DNA from 2 places in the Peribacillus sp. NPDC055009 genome. Region 2 is predicted to be linked to the other one. Evidence: riboswitches for the same ligand, from Rfam matches in the RefSeq annotation. Region 2 holds a riboswitch; the other holds the start of a gene.
What was found. A riboswitch is a leader RNA that binds a small molecule or an ion and turns the genes downstream of it on or off. The one in region 2 is predicted to bind S-adenosylmethionine.

Region 1 (10,695 bases), on a different contig from region 2:
TGCGATTTTTGATTGGAATGGGACTTGGAGGGGAACTTCCGGTTGCCTCGACATTGGTCTCTGAAAGTGTTGAAGCGAGTAAAAGGGGAAGGGTCGTCGTCCTTCTTGAAAGTTTTTGGGCGGTTGGCTGGATTTTGGCAGCGCTCATATCTTATTTCATCATACCGGCTTATGGTTGGCGGGTTGCATTGTTATTGAGCGCCGTACCCGCTTTATATGCGCTGTATCTGCGCTTGAAACTGCCGGATTCACCGAAGTATACGGAACTTGAAAAAAAGCAGAGACCATCTGTATTAAGCAATATGAAAAGTGTCTGGAAAAAGGAATACTCCCGTCAGACCCTTGTGTTGTGGGTGCTATGGTTTTGCGTGGTCTTTTCTTATTATGGGATGTTTTTATGGCTGCCAAGTGTGATGGTCCTAAAAGGGTTCAGCATGATCCAAAGCTTTGAATATGTATTGATCATGACGCTTGCACAGCTTCCGGGCTATTTTTCAGCTGCATGGCTGATAGAGAAGTTTGGACGTAAATTCGTTTTGATCACATACTTAATTGGAACGGCAGTCAGTGCTTTTTTCTTTGGGTCTGCAGAGGGGCTGGCACTGCTGATAGTTTCCGGAATGTTCCTATCTTTCTTCAACCTAGGGGCATGGGGTGCGCTTTATGCGTATACTCCTGAGCAGTATCCCACAGCAGTTCGTGGTACAGGTGCTGGTTTAGCCGCAGGGATCGGCAGGATCGGCGGTGTCCTGGGACCGTTGCTTGTAGGGTATTTAGTTGCTGCCGGCACCCCGATTTCATCGATTTTCACCATTTTCACAATTGCTATTTTAGTGGGGGCAGTTGCCGTAGCTTTTGGGAAGGAAACAAAGAATACTGTTTTGACATAAACAAAAAAATGGGGGCTGTATTCAGTCCCCATCCTTTTGTTATTTAAAGTCCTTTATGATTTTTATAAGGGATTCGGAGGCAGTCTTAGGACTTTCTGCATTCATGATGGCTGATACGACTGCGGTACCTGACAGCCCGCTAGCAGAAAGGGAGGAAATGTTATCGGCCGTGATACCCCCGATGGCTACGGCGGGAATTGATACGCTGCGGCAAATTTCCTCCAGATCCCCAATTGCCATTAAGGTTGCATCTTGTTTGGTCTTTGTTGGGAAAACGGAACCGACTCCGATATAATCTGCTCCATTTCGTTCGGCTTCTAGAGCCTCTTCAAGATTGGAAACAGATACACCGACGATCATATCTTCAGGAACCATTTTTTTGACGGCAGGCAGTGGAAGGTCATCTTGCCCAATATGAATTCCATCCGCTGCAACAGCAAGTGCTATATCCACCCGGTCATTGATGATAAGGGGAATGGACAGCTCGTTCAATAACTGTTTTAATGCAGAAGCTTTATTATAAAAGGAGAGGGAGGAATTATTTTTCTCTCTAAGCTGTACGATCGAGACTCCTCCTGAAACCGATTCTGAAATGATTTTGGTCAATTCTTCTATTGCCAGGGACTCTTCCGTAACTAAATACAGGCTTAAATCAATTTGGGACTTCTTCATTTATTTTCACCTCATGCATCCAGATTTCCTTATCCATTCTTGATATTGCATCGATTAATCGCACACGAAACGTTCCTGTTCCTTCATCCTCTTGAAGGTTTTTGGCAGCTAGTTCCCCTGAAATGCTCATGGTTGAGATACCGGCAATCGCCGCAGAATAGAAATCATCGGTGACTCCGGAAAAAGTGCCGATAAGAGCAGTGGACATACAACCGGTACCTGTAACATTAGTTAATAGCAGGTTCCCGTTATCGATGATGGACGTACGTTTTCCATCGCTGACCGCATCCTTCGCTCCGCTGACCACGACGATGCAATTCAATTTATTTGCGGCTCGAGCAGCCAGGTCTGCATTGCTGACCGCAAGCTCCTCCGAATCCACCCCGCGAGTAACGGTATCCCCACCCATCAATGAAAGGATCTCACTTGCATTGCCGCGAATGATTTGGAAAGTAACCTTACTTAGGAGCTCTTTCACTTGCTCTGATCGATAGGCGGTGGCACCAACTCCCACCGGGTCCAAAATGACCGGGATATCCAGGTCATTTGCCGTCTTACCGGCAATCTCCATTGCTTCCAAGGCTTTATCATCGATCGTACCGAAATTCAGGACCAATGCATCCGCTAATTTAACCATATCCGCCACTTCTCTTGGGCTCGATGTCATCACTGGTGAACCACCGATGGCAAGGGTGGCATTTGCACAGTCGTTGACCGTAACAAAGTTGGTGATTTGGTGGACGAGTGGTTTTCTTTCTTTTACCTTCACGAATAAATCGGCTGCGGAAACCTTCATATTAAGTCACTCCGTTCTTTTTTTGAATATGAATGAAAATGATGGACAGGACCATGACCTTTACCGATTGAAAAACTATTGCGTATCGCTTCAGAAATATAAGTCTTGGCCTGTTCGATCGACTCTTGCAAGGGCAGTCCATTTGCCAGGTTTGATGTAATGGCGGATGATAAGGTACAGCCCGTACCATGAGTGTTTTTTGTATGTATGCGCTCTCCCTTGATCCAGTGGAAGTCAGTCCCATCATAATAAAGATCATTTGGATTTCCCGCTGCATGGCCCCCTTTAAGTAAAACGGCTTTGGGACCCATTTCTTGTATTGAAATGCATGCCTTGTAGAAATCTTGTTTCGTTCGAATCGACAAGCCAGTAAGCACTTCCGCTTCCGGTACATTTGGTGTTACAAGTGTTGCAAACGGAAGTAAGTCCATTTTTAAGGCGGAGACAGCCTTTTCGTCGAGCAAATGGTGGCCGCTTTTGGAAATCATGACAGGGTCAAGGATAACGATGGCAGGCATGAAGGTTTTAAGGGACGCAGCGACTGTTTCCACGATTTCTTTTGATCCAAGCATGCCTATTTTTACTGCATCGACAGGAATATCTTCAAATATAGCTGCAATTTGGTCCGATATGATAGCTGTTTCAATTGGCTGTACTGAACGGACTTCCATTGTATTTTGTGCGGTTACGGCTGTTATGGCAGACATTCCAAAAACCCCATGTGCAGAAAATGTTTTTAAATCCGCTTGTATTCCAGCACCGCCTCCTGAATCAGAGCCGGCGATGGTTAATGCTGTTTTCATAAAAAAACCCCTTCATATAATTATTTTTTAGAAGTATTTTAAGTAATATGAAAGCTAGAATCGCACCTGCGAATGAACTGAGCATAAAAGCCGGTAAAAAACCAAAAAGAGCAGCTTTTTCTCCTAATAGGAGGATGGCAAGTGGATAACAGGCCATGGAACCGAGAATGCCGGTCCCGATCACTTCACCTAAACAAGCGAATTTTAAGCTTTGTGTTTTTCGATAAAGGATGGCAGCCAAAAGTGCACCGAACATGCTCCCGGGAAAGGCGAATATTGAACCGGTACCAGACATGTTTCTAATGATGGAAACTAGGAAAGCTTGTGTCACAGCATAAGCAGGCCCCAATAGAACGGCCGTGAGGACATTTGACAGATGCTGAATAGGAAAGACCTTTGCAAATCCTGCAGGGATGAAAATAAATGAACTGGTCAGTGTCGTTATAGCCGTTATCATGGCAGTCAACGTCAGTTTCTTGATAGGATTCATCATCATGTCTGCGACCTACAGCGGCCAATCCTGCTCATTTTGAACCATATCCCAGAATAAGTATTCATATCGGGAAGTAACCAAAAAGTGCTTTTCTAATCGAAGAAGTTCCTTTTCTGGCATGCCTTCCGTCAATTCTTCCAACAATGCGATCAGCCACTTGTGTGCTTCCCCGAATTCAGGTGATGAATAGGACCTTATCCAATCTGCGTAGCGATTGTTTTCCAATGCTGCTCCATTTTGTTCTTTTAATAGCAAACCGATTTCATAGTAATCCCAAGCGCATGGCAGGAGACAGGCGATCAAGTCTGCCAATGTCCCATGCTGAGCTGCATTTAGCATGTAACCTGTATAGGCTAGAGTGGTGGGAGTAGGTTCTGTTTCTTCCAATTCCTTGGAACTGATCCCGAATTCGGAAGCATACTGCCGATGGATATCCATTTCCACTTGAAGGGTTTCATTTAAAATACTCGCAAACTTTGCCATGGTTTCGATGTTATGGGCTTTGATGACACCTAAAGCAAAGAGCTTGGAATAATCCATGAGATAGATATAGTCCTGCTTCATGTAATAGGCAAATTTCTTTTCAGGAAGCGTACCATTTCCAATTGCCTGGACAAAGGGATGTGAATGATTCCTTTTCCAAATCTCTTTTGCCCGTGCATGAAGTCTATCACTGAATGTTTCTGTTTTAATATTCTCCATTGTTCATCCTCCTTTAGAATGTTTCCCCTAGATAATGAAAAACCCCGTTCCTGAATACGGAACGGGGTAGATGGATATAGTCTGTAAATGGACGATATCATCCACTTCCCTCCGCCGGTATGAGCCGGTTCAGGTTCAAAGGGTCCGGAAACTATTTCCATCTCAGTCTTAAAAAAGACTCCCCTAGTGGTGTGAATTGTATGTAATTACTGACATCATATCAGAAAGACAAGAAAATGCAACCCGTATTTGAAGAGGGAGCATGTAATGTCCAGGAAAAAAGGGAGAACCAGGTAATTGACTTTTGATAATTATTAGGGTAGAATCATTTCTACATCATTTATATATCGAATTCTTATCCAGAGAGGTGGAGGGACTTGGCCCAAAGAAACCTCGGCAGCGGACCCATTTTGGGAACTGTGCTAAATCCAACAAGCATATGCTTGGAAGATAAGAAGAGCCGTACGGACACAGTCAGCCTCTTCTTGAATTAGAAGGGGCTTTTATTTTTGGGAAATAACGTTTAGTGACATAATAGAAAAGGTATATATAATTTGGTGAAAATCAAACAAGTTGATAAAGTTAGCTAACTAGAAGCAGGCTCTAGGATGACTAGGAAAGGAGCCATTTACATGGCAGAATTATTTAAGAGGATTGAACAGAGGAAGGCAAAACTCATTGAAGAGCTATTGGCCAATGGAGTATACAAAACCTCTGATGAAAGGCACCTTTATGATGCCCCATTAAAAGTGCTTGAAGATGAATATAAGATTGTTATAAATAGACCTAATAACGAGTCACCTTCTGAATGGATGACATAGTAAGCGAAGGACTATATTTTGGGCTCTTGGATAAGGGATATGATGTAAGCATTCACAGTATACACTAGTGGATGCTTTTTTGCGTTTAATAGAAAATGACATAAAATATACATAATTAAAGAATAAAGTAGGTGTTTTGTCACATTTGTCCTATAAAATAACACATTTTATTTCTGAAAAATAGTTGATTTTAACTAGTAGTTTAATTATGATGAAAGTGTAAAAAAATTGAATAAATGGGAGGTGGCATATAATGCCTTACCGTAAAGTAACTATAGAAAGGGTAGAAGAAAAGAGACAGGAAATGATCAAATTGGCAGCAAGTTACGGCTTAACAAGTCTGCTTACTGTTCAGGCCAGTCAAGAATTGGATACGCTATTAAATGCGTTAGCAAGTAAAAGAGAGTCAGAATATTTTTCCCTCCAAAACGCATATCGGTATTTTTAAATTAGCATATTCGACCTGTATTAATTTGAAAAAGCTACTGCTCAAGGCAATAGCTCTAAAAAATTATATTAAATATCGACACGTTTACCAAGAATGATCAAATCCCGCTCAATGCCATCCAGCTCGGCAACTTGAGGTAAATGTGCCCATTCTTCAAACCCGAATTTGGAAAAAAGCTTAAGGCTAGGTATATTGTGGGCGAAAATGAAACCCAATATAGTCTTAATACCTAATTTTGGACTCAATTCAATTGCCTTTTGAATCGAAATTTGTCCGATTCCTTTTCCCCGGAAATAATCATCAATATAAATGCTGATTTCGGCAGTGGAATTATATGCCGGTCGGCCATAGAAGGATTGAAAGCTCATCCATCCAGCAGTTTTCCCTTCTATAGTAATGATATATAGCGGTCTACTTTCTGAATGATGTTCCTCAAACCATTTAACCCTCGATTGGACGGATACAGGCTCCGTATCTGCCGTGACCATTCTTGAAGCAATTGTCGAATTATATATTTCAACAATTCTAGGTAAATCAGATAGTTCTGCCTCTCTAAACTCTATGTGCTCTTCCATGATGTAATCTCCTAACTATCATTTATTCAATCTCCAGAATGAAGGGTAATCCCGTTTTTTTGTTTAAGGGACGGTGAATTGACATCCAATCCATTGAAAGTTTTTTATTATCATACACTTTTTACTCTTTATCTGACAATTCCTTTTTTATGTTAAGTCTGCAGATTTTTTGGGTATGAAAAGGATTAAATACTTCTAGTAAAAAGGCAGAGGAGAACCAAATGAAAAAATTGTCAGTTTTTTTGATTATAGTACTGGTTATATGTTTTGTTGCATATGAATTTCAGGCCTCGGAGTCGGAAGATGTGCAAAGGGTGATGGCTTTTGGAGATTCGTTAACCTATGGAAAAGGGGATAAGGATGGAGAAGGATATATAGAAGGCCTGGAGGATGAATTGAATAACCCGGAATCGGAACAAAAAGTGAGTTTTTGGAATTACGGTATAAAAGGCCAGGAAACGGATGGGGTGATGAAACAGCTTGATGATTACCGCATTAAAACGAAACTTGATGAAGCCGATACTTTCATCGTTTATATCGGAACGAATGACTTGATCAATAGTAACGGCGGGGACTTGGAGAAAATAAGTGATCGAAAAATCAATGAGGGTAAACGGGAGTATATCAGCCATCTGAAAAAGATTACGTCAACACTCATAAAGGCAAACGATAAAGCTGATATTTTGGTAGTGGGACTATATAACCCAATTAAAGGAAATCAAAAACTTGAAAAGCATATTCGCGATTATAACCAGTCAATAAAGGGAATAGCGGATAAAGACAATAGGATGTTATTCATTCCTACGAATGATCTTTTTGAAGATAAAAAGAAAACAGAGTATTTCAGTGATAAGTTACATCCGAATGAAAAAGGGTATCAGCTCATTGCGAATCGGGTTTTGGAAAGTTATGATTTCAAATGAAAGCAAAAATGCACAGGAAGGCATTCTGTGCATTCTTGCTTTCTAGGAATTTAATATGGCTTTTAGTTGAGGGAACTGCAAGTCATGGAGCTGCTTGTATCTGCCATTGTTTTGCAATAACTGTTCATGTGTTCCTTTTTCATGAACCTGCCCTTTTTCCAGAACGATTATTTGATCGGCATCATGAATGGTCGATAAACGATGTGCAATCACAATTGAAGTTCGGTTTATCAATAAACGTGACAAAGCTTCCTGTATCAAATGTTCGGATTCTGTATCCAAGGCCGCTGTTGCTTCATCGAGAATGATGATTTGCGGATTTTTCAAAAGTGCCCTGGCAATGGCAATGCGCTGTTTTTGTCCGCCTGAAAGCTTGACTCCGCGCTCTCCAATTTGAGAATCATAACCATCAGGAAAGGCACTGATAAAGTCATGCGCATTTGCCGCTTTGGCGGATTCGATGATTACATCATCTGTAGCATCAAGTTTTCCATACATGATGTTATCACGGATGGAACCGTTGAATAAAATGATATCCTGGGAGACAACCCCCATTTGTCCCCTTAATGATTTCAGTGATACATTTTTGATATCATGGCCATCCATTTTGATTGTTCCATCTTGCGGATCATAAAATCGGATCAAAAGGCTCGTGATGGTCGATTTTCCTGCACCAGAGGAGCCGACCAGAGCAGTTACTTGACCAGCTTTCATGGTCAGGTTTAAACTGCTAAGCACAGGAACATTCTCATCATAAGAAAAATTAACACTTTGAAATTCAATTTGCTTTTTTATGGAAGGGAGTTCAAGGGCATTTCCCTTGTCACTTATTTCAGGTTGTGTTTCCAATATTTCAGTTATCCGCTCAAAGGCGGCGGCTGATTGCTGGACAATGCTGATGACTCGGCTAAAATTGCGAACGGGACTCTGCAGTAACCTCAAATAGGCGAGGAAGGCCACGATTAATCCTATTGTAAATTCACCTTCCATCACTTGCCAAGCACCGAACACAATGACTGCTACAAGGCCGATATTGTTCAATAAATCAATAATCGGACCGAACATGGAACGTAGTCGAACGGACTTAATGTTTGCAGCCATATTTTCCTGATTACGCTCGGCAAACCGCCTTGATTCGAACTCTTCATTCGTAAAAGATTGAATGAGCCGCATTCCTGAAATGGAATCCTGTAACTGGTTGCTGACATCTCCTGCGGAACTTTGCACAGACCTAAATGACATCCTGATGCGTTTCCCGAATACCCTTGTGATATAGAACATGAAAGGGAATATAAAAAGAAGGACAATGGTCAGCTTCCAGTTAATGAAAAGCATATATACCGCCACGGCAATGAAAGTCACCGTGTCCGTCAATACTTGGAGCATGCTCGAAGAGATGAGCTGCTGCAGTAAATTGACATCATTGGTCAACCGGGACATTAAGTCACCAGTTCGATTTTTGTCAAAGAATTTCATATCCAGTGTTTGAATGTGGTCATACATGCTATTCCGTATATCCATAATAGCTCTTTGACCGACCTTGGAAACGATATAGCTGTTAAAGTAGTTCAGTAACGCCAATAAGATGCTGGCACAAAGAATTCCTGTGCCAATCCAGATTAACAAATCATATCTTTTTTCGGGAATGACTTTATCAATCGTAAACTGCGTCAACTGGGGGATGGAGAACTCAAGCAATGAAATGAAAAGCATGATACATAATATCAAAGTGCAAAACTTCCATTTGGATGGTACCCGATTGAACATTTGTTTGAGCATCAACCATATGCTTCCTTTTGAAGGTATTGCATGCATGGAACTGCGGCCTTTGTGGCTGAATGGAATATGTCCTCCACTCATAGCGATCACTCCTATTTAGACTATCTATGATGAATTTTGAAAGTCATTTGAATTTTACCTTAATGACTATGATAGAGCTTTTCAAAAAATAGACAACTTTTAATCGGTTCGTTTGTGTCAAAAAGTATTATTATTTTACACATTCCTATATGAAATGGAATAATTAAAGGAGATTAGCGAGGCTTATAAGAGGAGATGCTAAAAATGAATGAAAATGAAAAAATCAGGGAAGAGCTTTTAAATGCGGTCAACGGACTATCGGATGAACAGCTGAACGCCCATCCTGAACCTGGACGATGGAGCATCATCCAGGTATTGGATCATTTATATTTAATGGAGAGGGCCATAACAAAGAGCATATCCGATAAATTGAAAAGCAACGATAGCATTCCTGCTGTGGATAAACCGATCGAGCTTACTTTAAATCGTGAAGTGAAGGTCCAGGCGCCGCCATTTGTCATTCCGTCAGAATCATACCAAACTTTGAGTGAAGTTAAGGAAAAGTTGTCCGAATCCCGAAAAGCTTTTGTACAGGTCGTTGACCATGCAAAGGAAATTGATCTCGAACAAAAGTCATTACCACATCCTTTGTTTAAAGATTTAAGCTTGAAGCAATGGATCCCGTTCGTGGGACTTCATGAAAAACGGCATTTATTGCAAATTGAAGAATTGAAAGCAAAGTTATAGAAGAAACTCATCCGTCTTTGGTTGAGTTTTTCACTTTCAGACAGATATTCGTAAAGGAAGGATTTTTCAGTGAAAGCCACTTGGGTAAGGACATTTTTGGTATTGGGCTTTTTAGGATTGTTACTGGGGCTCTTGTTCAAGTATATGCTTCCTCCTGATCTGGATGAAATCGAACTGACTGACGAGCTGAATCCGATCGTCGCCGAAAAAAAGGACGAGCTCATTCAATTGGCTAATGACAAAGGCATCCCGGTTATCATTACGGCGGGGTTCCGGTCTTTAGCCGAGCAAAATGAACTCTATGAAAAGGGCAGATCAGACTCGGGCAACATCGTAACGAATGCAAGAGGTGGCGAATCGCTGCATAATTTCGGTTTGGCGATAGATTTTGCCCTCCTTAACAAACAAGGCGAGGCCATTTGGGATATGAGTTATGACGGCAACGATAATGGAAAGTCGGATTGGATGGAAGTCGTAACCATCGCTAAAGGGTTAGGTTTCGATTGGGGAGGGGATTGGGCAGGGTTCAAGGATTATCCGCATTTACAAATGACATTTGGCTTAAGCCTGCGTGAGCTGCAGCAAGGCAAGCAGCCAATAGGGCAGTGAAAGCGGTTGGCTTCATTATAAGCCGCATAATTTTGACTAATAGCAGGAAAATAAGCATGTGAATTGCTTTACAGGTAAGAATTCGATAAAGTGGACTAGTGAGAATCAGACATAAAGGAGTGCAGTCACCATGGAAGAAACAAAAAATTGCCGGGACTCTTTGGTCATAAAAACAAGCCTTGTCCTCCCGCCGGATACAAATAATATTGGTACGATGTTCGGAGGCAAATTAATGGCATACATTGATGATGTAGCGGCTATATCAGCCATGCGTCATGCTCGAAGCAACGTCGTTACTGCATCAACTGATTCTGTCGATTTCCTGCACCCTATTCACGAAGGAAATGCAGTTTGCCTTGAAAGCTTCGTGACGTATACGGGCAGAACATCAATGGAAATCATCGTAAAGGTGGTTG
Region 2 (10,695 bases):
TTCCACTTTTTTCCTTGCTTTCTATTTCGATTTTACCATTTTGTAATTCCACCAATTTTTTGACAATGGACAGTCCAAGCCCTGAACCGCCATCAAAACGGCTGCGTGCTTTGTTAACTCGGTAAAAACGATTCATGATATGAGGCAGATCCGCTTCCGGAATCCCGTTACCCGTGTCAGTTATCAGCAGTTCGCAATCATCTTTATGCTGAATTAGGGTAATATGAATCGCCCCTCCAGAATCCGTGTACTGAATGGCATTATCAAAAATGTTATGCAGGATCTGTTCCATCCTTCCTTCATCCCCAAAAATAATCGGGTCTGGATCCAGATCCAACTGCAAGTCCAATTTCTTTTCCTTTATTATCGGTTCATATTTCACAAGTACGTCTTCTATGAATTGAGCATAGGCAATTGGGATTTTATTTAACAAGAATGGATCACTATCCATTTTTGTTAAGTCCATCAGATCACCCACAAGCCGCTGCAGCCTAAGGGCCTCCCTTGAAATGAGATGAAGGTATTTCCGTTGTTCTTCATCATTTTTCACGACACCATCCAATATGGCCTGCGTGTATCCCTTTACGTAACTAAGCGGGGTTCTGAGCTCGTGTGCTACATTTTCAAGAAATTCTTTTTTTCTTTCTTCTTCCAAATGGATGGAATTGGCCATATCATTAAAGGCTATTGCCAGTTTACCTATTTCATCATGGCTCCTTACATGGACCTGTATGTCATAATTCCCCTCTGAAACGAGATGGGCTGCAGTCTCGATTTCCTTAATCGGACTGATTAGCCTTTTCAACCATTTTGTAGTAAAAAATATCGCGACTATCAAGAATAATAGGATCGCTGCCAACCATTTTGCAGCAAATTCCTTAAGTAAGACCGTAATGGAATCTACTGGAATATATGTATAGATGATACCTTCGAGGCGATCTTCGTCAATCAGGGGTATGATCGCCGCTACGATGTTCTTTTCAAACCTTTTCTCATATCCCTCTTTTTCAACGGCTTTCCCATCTAAAAGCATTTGCCGTTCTTCTTCAGAAATAAGGGTATCATAATTGATTTCAAAAGGCAGACAGGCACTCAATTCCCTGGGATTGTTGACGACAAAGACCTCGCTGTCATTCTTACTGTTAAACCATTCAACTTTTTCCTTGAAGTCATCACTGATTTCACCGCCGGTATAATCCGCCCCTAGCAATGACGCTTCATTGACTAAATCTGTTTTAAGCTTCTCCACATATAGATTTTTATAATAATATTGAGAAAGTGAGTATGCGAACAGAACGGAAAGGATGATGGCGGTGATGATGGTGAGCCATAATTTAAATGAGAGGGTTCGCCATTTATTGATCATTTCTTTTCCTCTATCTTATAACCGATTCCCCAGACGGTTTGAATGTAATCAGCCGCTCTTAATTTCATTCGTAACGTTTTGATATGGGTATCCACAGTACGTAAAGATCCTCCATACTCCCCGCTCCATACATTTTCAAGCAGTTGTTCGCGGCTGAGTGCCTGGCTTTTATGACGCATGAGAAATAACAGCAATTCGAATTCTTTCAAGGTTAAATTGATTGCCTTCCCTTCAACCAAAACCGTTCTGGATTGTAAGTTCAAGCTAATTTTACCGAATCGGACATGGTTTTGATTTTCTTCTTTCAATGATAATTTCCCTGTCCTTCGCAATACAGCTTCGACCCTTGCTACCAATTCTCCTGGATTGAACGGCTTGACGATATAATCGTCGCCGCCAAGCTTCAGCCCTTTCACCATATCCCATTCTTCACCTTTCGCACTGACAAATATCACAGGGATCTCCCAATTATCACGAATCTCTTCACAAACGGAGAAACCGTCCATACCTGGCATCATGATATCCAATAGGATTAAATCCACTTCCTCTGTTTCAACCATCCTTATAGCTTCTTTTCCATTCGCAGCTTGAAGGCATCGATAACCTGAGTTCAGCAAATACATTTCAACTAGATTTCGCATATCTTCTTCATCATCCACGACTAAAATGGTGTAAGCATGCATGTCATCTACTCCCTCAACATCAATTGGAACGGACCTTCGCCGACTTTTATCGTTTTTTTAACATCGACTGTTTCAGCATCCATTACATACACTTCATCACTATCATATCCCGCCACGACCACATCTTCATTGAAGTTCGCCATTTCAAAGGGGTTGACGCCGACCACTTTGCTTTTCACTTCCTGATATTGATCATTCAATTTATATAAGGAGCTTGTACCATGACTTAGGACAAATATGCCTTCAGCATTCTCCAGGAACTTTATCGGCATGGTGGGGGCCTTCAGTTTCTTCTTCAACTCTCCCGTTTTTGCCGAATAAATATATAGATCTTCTTCCACTTGGTCCCCATCCCCGTGTCCTCCGATCCATATTTCATCCTTTTCTTCCCTTAATAACGTGCCGGTGCTGGAACTATGTACGGGAAATTCGAAATCGACCTTTTTCGTTTCAAGATTTATCACTGAACATTTGGTATCACCAAAATTAATAACATACAAGCGATTTGCTTGCTCTCCTTGAAGAACGGTCAAGGGGCTTTTACCAACCTTGACAATATCCTGTACCTCCCCATCAGCATTTAAAAAATAAATGGAGTGATTCGCTTGATTGACCGCCACGATGCTTTTTCCATCACGTAACAATTGCATATTGACGATTCCTTTCCCAATTTCCCAACTGTTTATCAGTTTTCCTGCTGATAAAGAGTAAACTTGGACTTTCTTCATCTCTTTTCCATAAAGCAGGATAGTATCTTTGTCTGCCAGGAGCAGGGCTCCGGTAAATGGTTCTGAAATATCCCATTTTGCAAATGGATGATAGTTTTCATCTATAAAAGTCAGAGAAGTATCCTTGATATTGACAGTCGCCAGGAAAGATTCACTTTTATTGATTTTAGTAAATGCATTACCGCTAATACACCCAGTAAGCAGTACGATGGCAAGAAAAAGCCCAATGCCCCACTTCATATTTTAAGCTCCTTATTCATTAAATATCTATTTTTTTAAAATTTTAACAATGATTTGTGAAAAAAGTATGAAGCGGATAAGAATATTTGCTAACAAGCACCCGTATCACAATCTGGAATCATAATCTTTCCAATTCAGTAATATAGAGCATGACGATTGCATTTTTCATTTCTTCCGAAAGCGAAGATTCCATCACGCGTTTAATGGAGAGGTAAAATTTCTCCAATACTGGTTTTCGGGCACGGGGATGGGCATTTTCATCCAAAAGCTCACGGCGGATGAGTTCCGGCAAAACTTCCCTTCCACCTCCATCGGTCACCTTACGATTGTTCCATATGCTTAAATAAGCCACCAGTAATTCTTCTTGCCTGATATTTTCCTTCATAGTATCCCTTCCATCCATTACTAATTCATACATATTATTGATCAAGTTCGTAAAGACTATCTTAATAATACGATTACGCTTTTTAAAATTCAAAAAAGGAGTGAGTACAGTGTCTCAAGTATACCGCTGTCCGAATTGCCGGACAAATAAATCTCGCTTCAATCTCATTCAGCAAGTAGCAACCCCCGTTAAAAAGGATCCGCAATCCGGTGAGATTGTTGAACAATATTCGAACGATTCCCTTCAGCCGTTCCATCTAGCATATAATGGTCCTGAAGTTCGGGTGCAATGTGCTGCGTGCGGATTAATAGAAGACGAAAAGACATTTGCCGCCTTTGGAATGCAAGAATAAAAATGGTCAGACCCTCAAATGGGTCTGACCATTTTTTCAATCTTTTCCCACCGACATCTTAGCCCGGTCTATGGCAATTGGAATGGCTTTTCCATCCTCATATCCTTCATCCAATAATGCATTCGCGATCTCTATAGCCTTTTCCCTGACATCTTTATCTAGATTCTTCATCGAATTTGGGTAATCGTTCTTATTCCATGGCATTAATACCGCCTCCTTGATAAGAAAGTCTTCTTATATGTTTCCCTTCTTTTATGGGCGGTAAACGTTTATCGGACCGCTCTCGCTTCCAAAGCTTTCAACTGACCGATCAACATTTCCTCATCCAACTTTTCCCCGATGATGACGATATTCAATGGCATTTTCATCATTTCATTCATATACATCGGCATTCCGTATGAGTATTGAAATAAATGGGGGTATTGTGAATGTGTAAAAGAAATGTATCCTTTCATTCTATATACCGTTTCCGGCAGGGACCTAAGCCACTCTTCAAAGTCGGTTTGTGCCACCGCACCTTCAAAGGTATGAACGACTGCAGTTAAATGCAAATTGTCATGTACATCAAGCTTTTGATGGCTATTTTGCCGATTTCTTTGCATCCCTTGCAATGATTTCAAGGAAACATCTGCATACTCCGTCAATAAACATACAGCATCCGTATTCAGTGCCTGTATCGTATATATCAGCTGTGCGGCCTCCATCTCACTTACTAAATCCGCTTTATTCAATAGTATGAAATCGGCATGGTGGATTTGCTCGGCAAGCAGCTGTCGAAGCTGCGGAGACAGTTCCTCGCGATCGCGCCACCTTAATAAATCGACCACGGTGATAATCCCTTTATACTCCAGCCTTTTGGCGAAGATCGGGGACATGATGCCATCCAATACTTCAACTGGATGAGCAGCGCCCGTCGTTTCAATATAAACCGCATCCAAGTCATTTTCGGTTAGCAATTCATGAAGCTGAACTTCCAGTTTATCTTGAATTGTGCAGCAGATGCACCCGTCAAACAACTCCTTCAGAGGCACTCCATCACCAATGAGTCCGCTGTCAACCGATACACTGCCGAGCTCATTTAAAAGCACGGCCACTTTTCTGCCCGCGTCACTTTCCTGCTTTAATATATTTCGAAGAAGCGTCGTTTTCCCGCTGCCGAGAAAGCCGCCCAATATGTACACTTCGGTTGTTTTCATTCTTATCTGCTCCTATGATCCGGTTAAATTCGATTCCGTTAAATTTTATCATAATTACCTTACTAAAGCACTTGCCGGATTCACATAAAAAAACCAGCCCGTAAGCTGGTTTCAGACTAGGCAAATTCGAAGAAATGCGAGTTCGACTGCAGTTTTTTATTTAAAAACGTCCAGTCGATTTCAGAAATCCGCTCCCTTTCATCCGACTGTCTCCCGAGCCTCCTCGACGCAAGCGTCTGTGGGGTCTCGGCTAGCCAGTTATTCGGCAGGAGTGTCGCAAATTTCTTCAATCTTGCGAGATTTCTTTCCTATAAAATAGAAAAAACACAAAGGGATTAATCATGTTTTTTTATAAAATCAAGGTTAGGTGAGACCATTCCGACTTCCCTTTTTTCTACAAATAAAAACCAGCCCGCAAGCTGGTTTTTTAACATTGATTCATGCTTGAACTTCGTCTTTTTCGTAAATCGGCACCCATCCTGCCGCTGTAACGAAAATGCGGACAGCAACAGTTTTCCTATCTTCTGCAAGCGTGAAATAATGTCTTGTTGATTCTGGTACACTAATAAGATCACCTGGATTAAGGCGCACGTCAAACCACTGTTTATCTTTGCCTTCAATCGCAAAGATACTCGTACCGCCTGCTATGAAACGCACTTCATCATCTTCATGGTGATGTTCCTGCTTAAAGTTTTCAAGCATTTGATCCAAGTTCGGATTCGCATCGGATAATGTGATGATATCATGCGCTTTATAGCCTCTTCTTTCGGAGATTTCCGCTATCTCTGATTGGAATGCTACAAGGATTTCCTCCTTTTCAGCATCTGTTAGATCGTATTTTTCCACGAGATGGGCCGGTAATTTAGAAATGTCCCATTGCTCATAAATAACCCCTTGTGTTTCTAAAAATCCTTTTACCTGTTCACCGTTTTCAATAACCTCGTTTGTTTCCTGGAATCTTATCGTCGCCATCATTCATTCCTCCTTCATTAGTGTTTATCTTAAAGAAACTGCAAATGCCTTTTGTTGATTAAGCAACAGTTGATATTGAAATAAAAATTCGCAAGCTTCAAGTATTCTCTTTGCTTCGAGTCCGCTTTTACCCCAAACCGTAATACCATGATTGCGGATCAGCACGGCGCCAGAGTCTTCTTCGACATGTGGCTCGAACTTATCGGATAACAGCGGAATGTCAGCATGATTATATATGATTGGAATCCGAAGTTCCGAATCTTCATCCCACCGACCGGTCGCTTTAATGATTTCATGATTACGAAAAGAAACTTGGCCTTCATCCCCGTACAATTCGGATATCACATTATTTTCAACTGTATGGACATGGAGTACACAGTTCGCATTCGTTTTCCGGTAAATGACTGTATGAAGTAAAGTTTCGGCCGATGGTCTTAGGTTCGTTTCTTCAACTGGCTTTCCTTTTAAATCCACCAGTAAAAAGTCCGAATCCGATTGCTTCCTTTTATCCTTACCGCTTGCCGTAATATAAAAGAAAGGGTTTTTGGGCTCCCGAATGGACAAGTTCCCGCTAGTTCCCATAAACCAATCCCTTTCGGCCAGTTCAGCTTTAATATCTGCCAGCTCCTGCCATTCTTTAGAATGATTATTCACGCTTTACCCACCCATCTGCTGCTTAATAATATCAATTACATCAAAAAACGTTTCAAAACCTTGATGTGGAATCCCTTCGCTATCGCATTTTTCAAGCAGTATGTCACGGGCTATGACAAAATCCGCCTGTTTTGCAGCTTCAAAATCCGTTACTGAATCTCCAATAACGAATTTAAAATCTTCCGCACCCGCAATTTCCCTCATAATGGATGGCTTGCAGCAACCGCATCCATTATTACATTGATCATCACAGGAATGCGGCCACTCAATATAAATCTTTTCCTTATCAAAAAATGCACGGTTGCAATAAACGGACTCTGTTGGCAAGATATCATTCAAAAGCGGTGCAATGAAAAAATCCATGCCCCCGCTTACAATATATAAAGGGATGTTGGCTTGTTTCGTATACTCAACGAATTCATAAAACCCTGGACGAATGCCGGCCGTCTTTCTTACATATTGGATGATGTCATCCTTCAAGCCGCTATCAAGCAGGGAAAACATATCCCCTACTCCCGAAGATATACTGATTTTTTGCTGAAGGACACCGTCTTTCAACGCTTCCCATTCCGGAGGCGCAAATTTCTTCATGATGGAAATGATATTATCCGAGTTGGTGATCGTTCCGTCAAAATCACAAAAGATGATCGGTTTCATTATTTCTTATAGGCCTCCCCATAACACAAGAGCTTTTTTTAGTGTTTCATCCTCAGCAGCCGCTTCAGATAGTTCCTTTCCTGCAAGTACGGCTTCCACAGCGGATCGGAAAGCCTTTGCCCCGCCATCTGCTCCATCAGGATGCCCGTGAATTCCACCTCCGGCATTAATCACACTATCGATTCCAAAATCCTTGATTAGATCCGGAACCATGCCCGGATGAATGCCAGCAGAGGGAACAGGGAAGGCTTTTTTCCATGAAAGTTCATCTTTTGTCAGAGCTTCAGCAATCGCCAAGGTCTCCTTTTTTTCAAGTGCGACACTTCCATAAGGGGACGGGAACAAGGATAAATCCGCACCTGATAACCTTACTAATTTACCAAGCAATAATGGATAGCCGACCCCATAAAATGATGAAGCTGACAATGCCCCGCTATATGCGGGGTGCGCCATGATCGGCAGCTTGATACGATCATGTTCACTCAAGGCCTGCAATACATCCAAACCATATGTATGAACGTTGAACAACAAGGCATCTGCCCCTGCATCAGCCGCTTGCTCTGCCTTATCCAATAATTCAAATGTTTTCCCTGATAGATTGACTGCATATAAAGTTCGGTGGCCAGTGGTTTCATAGACATCATTCAATATTCTTTTTCCCGTTTTTATTCTATCGAAAAATGGAGTCAGTTCCTGGTCAAAGAGGATCTCATCATCTTTAACTAGGTCGACACCTCCTAATGCTTGTTGCCTCAGTTGCTCATTATGGAATGTTAGGTCTCTTCCTAATACACCTTTAAAGATGCTCATCACCAGGGGCCGGTTAAATACGCCAATCTTTTTCCTAATGCCTTCAATGCCAAATTGCGGCCCGGGAAAGGCTTTTTGAATATCACCGACAAAATCCAAGTCGATAAGTTTTATTTCCCCGTCCAATGAAAGTTTGCCGAAGACCGTCGTTAGGATTGCAGGTAAATCATTGGAGAAATTCCTTGCCGGATAGGCAATTTTAATAAGCGAACGGTATACTTTACGATTAAAGTAGCTGTTTGCCCTCTCTTCTTCGGAAAGTGGTGTCACCGATACGACGCGTCCCTTATGTTTTTCCAGTTGTTTCTGGACTAAATGGGGCAGGTCCGTCCATGTCCCGACAGTCAAACCTAAGGCAATGCTCTCTGCTTTTTTCTCATGATTTCCCTTAGAATCATGAATTAAATAAGTAGCGACTATCTCGCTCATTTGATCACTCCTATATCACGTTAGTAAACTCCCGATGTCATTAACCTGAAATGGTCTCAAAATGGCAAAAGCCCCTTCATAAAGAAGAGGCTTTAATAAGCCATCTTCTTATCTCCCAGCCATTGGCTGCAAGAATTAGCACCGTGCCTTGTGGATTTCAAGAAAAATCCGGCGAAGAATTCCGCCCCATTTTACAATGGAATTACGGTCGGTTGCTGGGCTTCATAGGGCTAGTCCCTCCACCTGCTCAAAATAAGAAAACGCTGATATATAAATTTGCATCCAAGTATCGAAAGATTAAGAATTTATTTTGTATTCTGACAGGTAATCCCTACTTTGTCAATAAGTTTTAACTATTTAAGGGTGAATTAATCGGATATATCATTGTGGTTAAAATAATTTTAATTTACTTATCCGTTCCACAGCCTCTTTCAGCCGTTCTTCCGAAGTCAGCAGCCCTACCCTGACATAACCTTCGCCAAATTCACCAAATCCATTCCCTGCGGCAACAGCAACGTGGGCATGCGTTAATAAATAGTCTGCAAAACTCTCGGACGTAAAACCTTTAGGTACCTTGAGCCAGGCAAAAAATGATGCCGCAGGAGCTTTGACATCCCAGCCGATTGCCCTTAATCCCTCAATGAAAACATTCCTTCGTCCCTCGTACATCTGCACTAACTGCTCTACACAGCTCTGCGAGTCAAGCAAAGCGCTTGCAGCAGCTTCTTGTATCGCCGGGAACAGACTCACATAAAGATGGTCTTGTAATAGTTCAAGAGCTTCTATGACACTCTTATTCCCCACTGCGAAGCCGACTCTCCACCCTGCCATATTGTATGTTTTCGATAGTGTGTATATTTCTATTCCTATTTCCTTCGCTCCCTCTGACTGGAGAAAGCTTATCGGTTTTTTTCCGTCGAATCCTATCGCCCCATAAGCGAAGTCGTGGACCACACAAATTGAATGCTCTTTTGCAGTAGAGACGGTCTCATCAAAGAAACTTTCAGTTGCAGAAGCACCTGTGGGATTGTTCGGATAGTTCAAGAACATCATTTTGGCTTTATCAAGCACTTCTTTATGTATGTCACTGTATTTTGGAAGAAAATCATTTTCTTCTGTCAAGGGCATGAATTCGGTCTTTGCCTGGGCTAAAACAACACCGGAAAGATAATCCGGATAGCCGGGATCCGGAACAAGGATCGTATCACCCGGATTCAATAAACACTGCGGCAGTTCGACAAGACCTGCCTTTCCCCCGAAGAGAATCGCCACTTCACTGTTCGGATCCAGCTTGACACCGAATTCACGTTCATAAAAGACGGCAGCAGCATCTTTTAAATATTGATGCCCCCGGAATGGCGAATATTTATGATTAATCGTTTTTTCAGCGGCAGACTGCAAGCTTTTCACGATATGGTCTGGTGTCGGCTGATCAGGGTTTCCCTGGCCTAAATTAATGACATCATGTCCTTGCTCCGTGATGGCATTGACTTTTGCGACTAGTGAGGCAAAAAACTGCTTGGGCAGGTCCTGAAGCTGTCTGGATTTTTCGAATTGCACCATTTATACACCTTCTCTGAAATTTCTTGAAATTCTAGACACAAATGATATATGTTTATCATAGTCTTGTAAAGCATTTTTTACATGTGGGGGTTTTAAACGATGAAGTGGAAAATAGCTTGTATTCAAATGGATATAGCATTCGGGCAACCGGATATCAATTTTCAGGTTGCGGAACAATGGTTGGAAAAAGCAGCACGGTCAGAACCCGATATCGTCATTTTACCAGAGCTTTGGACAACCGGATACGACTTAAGCAGGTTAAATGAGATTGCTGATCAAGAGGCGGAAAAAACGATTGAATTTCTTAAAACACAGGCAAGGAAACACGAGATTCACATCGTAGGCGGTTCCATTGCGAAAAAAACGGGCAAGGGAATCTATAACACCATGATCATCATCGATAAACAGGGAAATCTCATAAAAGAATATGATAAGCTTCACTTATTTCAGTTAATGGATGAACATCATTTCCTGAAGCCAGGAGAAAAGGATGGTTTATTTACTCTTGATGAAAAAATATGTGCTGGTTTCATTTGTTATGACATCCGTTTTCCTGAATGGCAGCGAGCCCATACCGCTAAAGGCGCCGAAGTTCTATTCGTTACGGCTGAATGGCCAAAGCCGAGACTCGATCACTGGAGAGCCTTATTGATTAGCCGT

Region 1: another riboswitch for S-adenosylmethionine. It lies ahead of ACWF5P_RS16055 (Fur-regulated basic protein FbpA); the one in region 2 lies ahead of mtnW (2,3-diketo-5-methylthiopentyl-1-phosphate enolase).

Annotation. Positions count from the first base shown of each region.
Region 1 covers NZ_JBSGVZ010000010.1:31,951-42,645, forward strand. Annotated here, with positions in the region: gene ACWF5P_RS16025 (MFS transporter) at 1-890, shown strand, start outside; gene thiE (thiamine phosphate synthase) at 930-1,562, opposite strand; gene thiM (hydroxyethylthiazole kinase) at 1,543-2,358, opposite strand; gene thiD (bifunctional hydroxymethylpyrimidine kinase/phosphomethylpyrimidine kinase) at 2,355-3,161, opposite strand; gene thiW (energy coupling factor transporter S component ThiW) at 3,130-3,651, opposite strand; gene tenA (thiaminase II) at 3,667-4,356, opposite strand; TPP riboswitch at 4,446-4,551, opposite strand; SAM riboswitch class I at 4,709-4,813, shown strand; gene ACWF5P_RS16055 (Fur-regulated basic protein FbpA) at 4,989-5,177, shown strand; gene ACWF5P_RS16060 (Spo0E family sporulation regulatory protein-aspartic acid phosphatase) at 5,431-5,625, shown strand; gene ACWF5P_RS16065 (GNAT family N-acetyltransferase) at 5,694-6,200, opposite strand; gene ACWF5P_RS16070 (DUF459 domain-containing protein) at 6,422-7,123, shown strand; gene ACWF5P_RS16075 (ABC transporter transmembrane domain-containing protein) at 7,166-8,983, opposite strand; gene ACWF5P_RS16080 (DinB family protein) at 9,188-9,670, shown strand; gene ACWF5P_RS16085 (M15 family metallopeptidase) at 9,740-10,279, shown strand; gene ACWF5P_RS16090 (acyl-CoA thioesterase) at 10,410-10,695, shown strand, end outside.
Region 2 covers NZ_JBSGVZ010000018.1:28,036-38,730, forward strand. Annotated here, with positions in the region: gene ACWF5P_RS21445 (sensor histidine kinase) at 1-1,366, opposite strand, end outside; gene ACWF5P_RS21450 (response regulator) at 1,363-2,049, opposite strand; gene ACWF5P_RS21455 (WD40 repeat domain-containing protein) at 2,055-3,017, opposite strand; gene ACWF5P_RS21460 (hypothetical protein) at 3,136-3,402, opposite strand; gene ACWF5P_RS21465 (DNA alkylation repair protein) at 3,512-3,754, shown strand; partial or broken gene ACWF5P_RS21470 (DUF2188 domain-containing protein) at 3,812-3,958, opposite strand; gene ACWF5P_RS21475 (CobW family GTP-binding protein) at 4,024-4,950, opposite strand; gene ACWF5P_RS21480 (cupin domain-containing protein) at 5,389-5,922, opposite strand; gene ACWF5P_RS21485 (methylthioribulose 1-phosphate dehydratase) at 5,947-6,576, opposite strand; gene ACWF5P_RS21490 (2-hydroxy-3-keto-5-methylthiopentenyl-1-phosphate phosphatase) at 6,580-7,233, opposite strand; gene mtnW (2,3-diketo-5-methylthiopentyl-1-phosphate enolase) at 7,240-8,472, opposite strand; SAM riboswitch class I at 8,578-8,731, opposite strand; gene ACWF5P_RS21500 (aminotransferase class I/II-fold pyridoxal phosphate-dependent enzyme) at 8,863-10,035, opposite strand; gene ACWF5P_RS21505 (carbon-nitrogen family hydrolase) at 10,135-10,695, shown strand, end outside.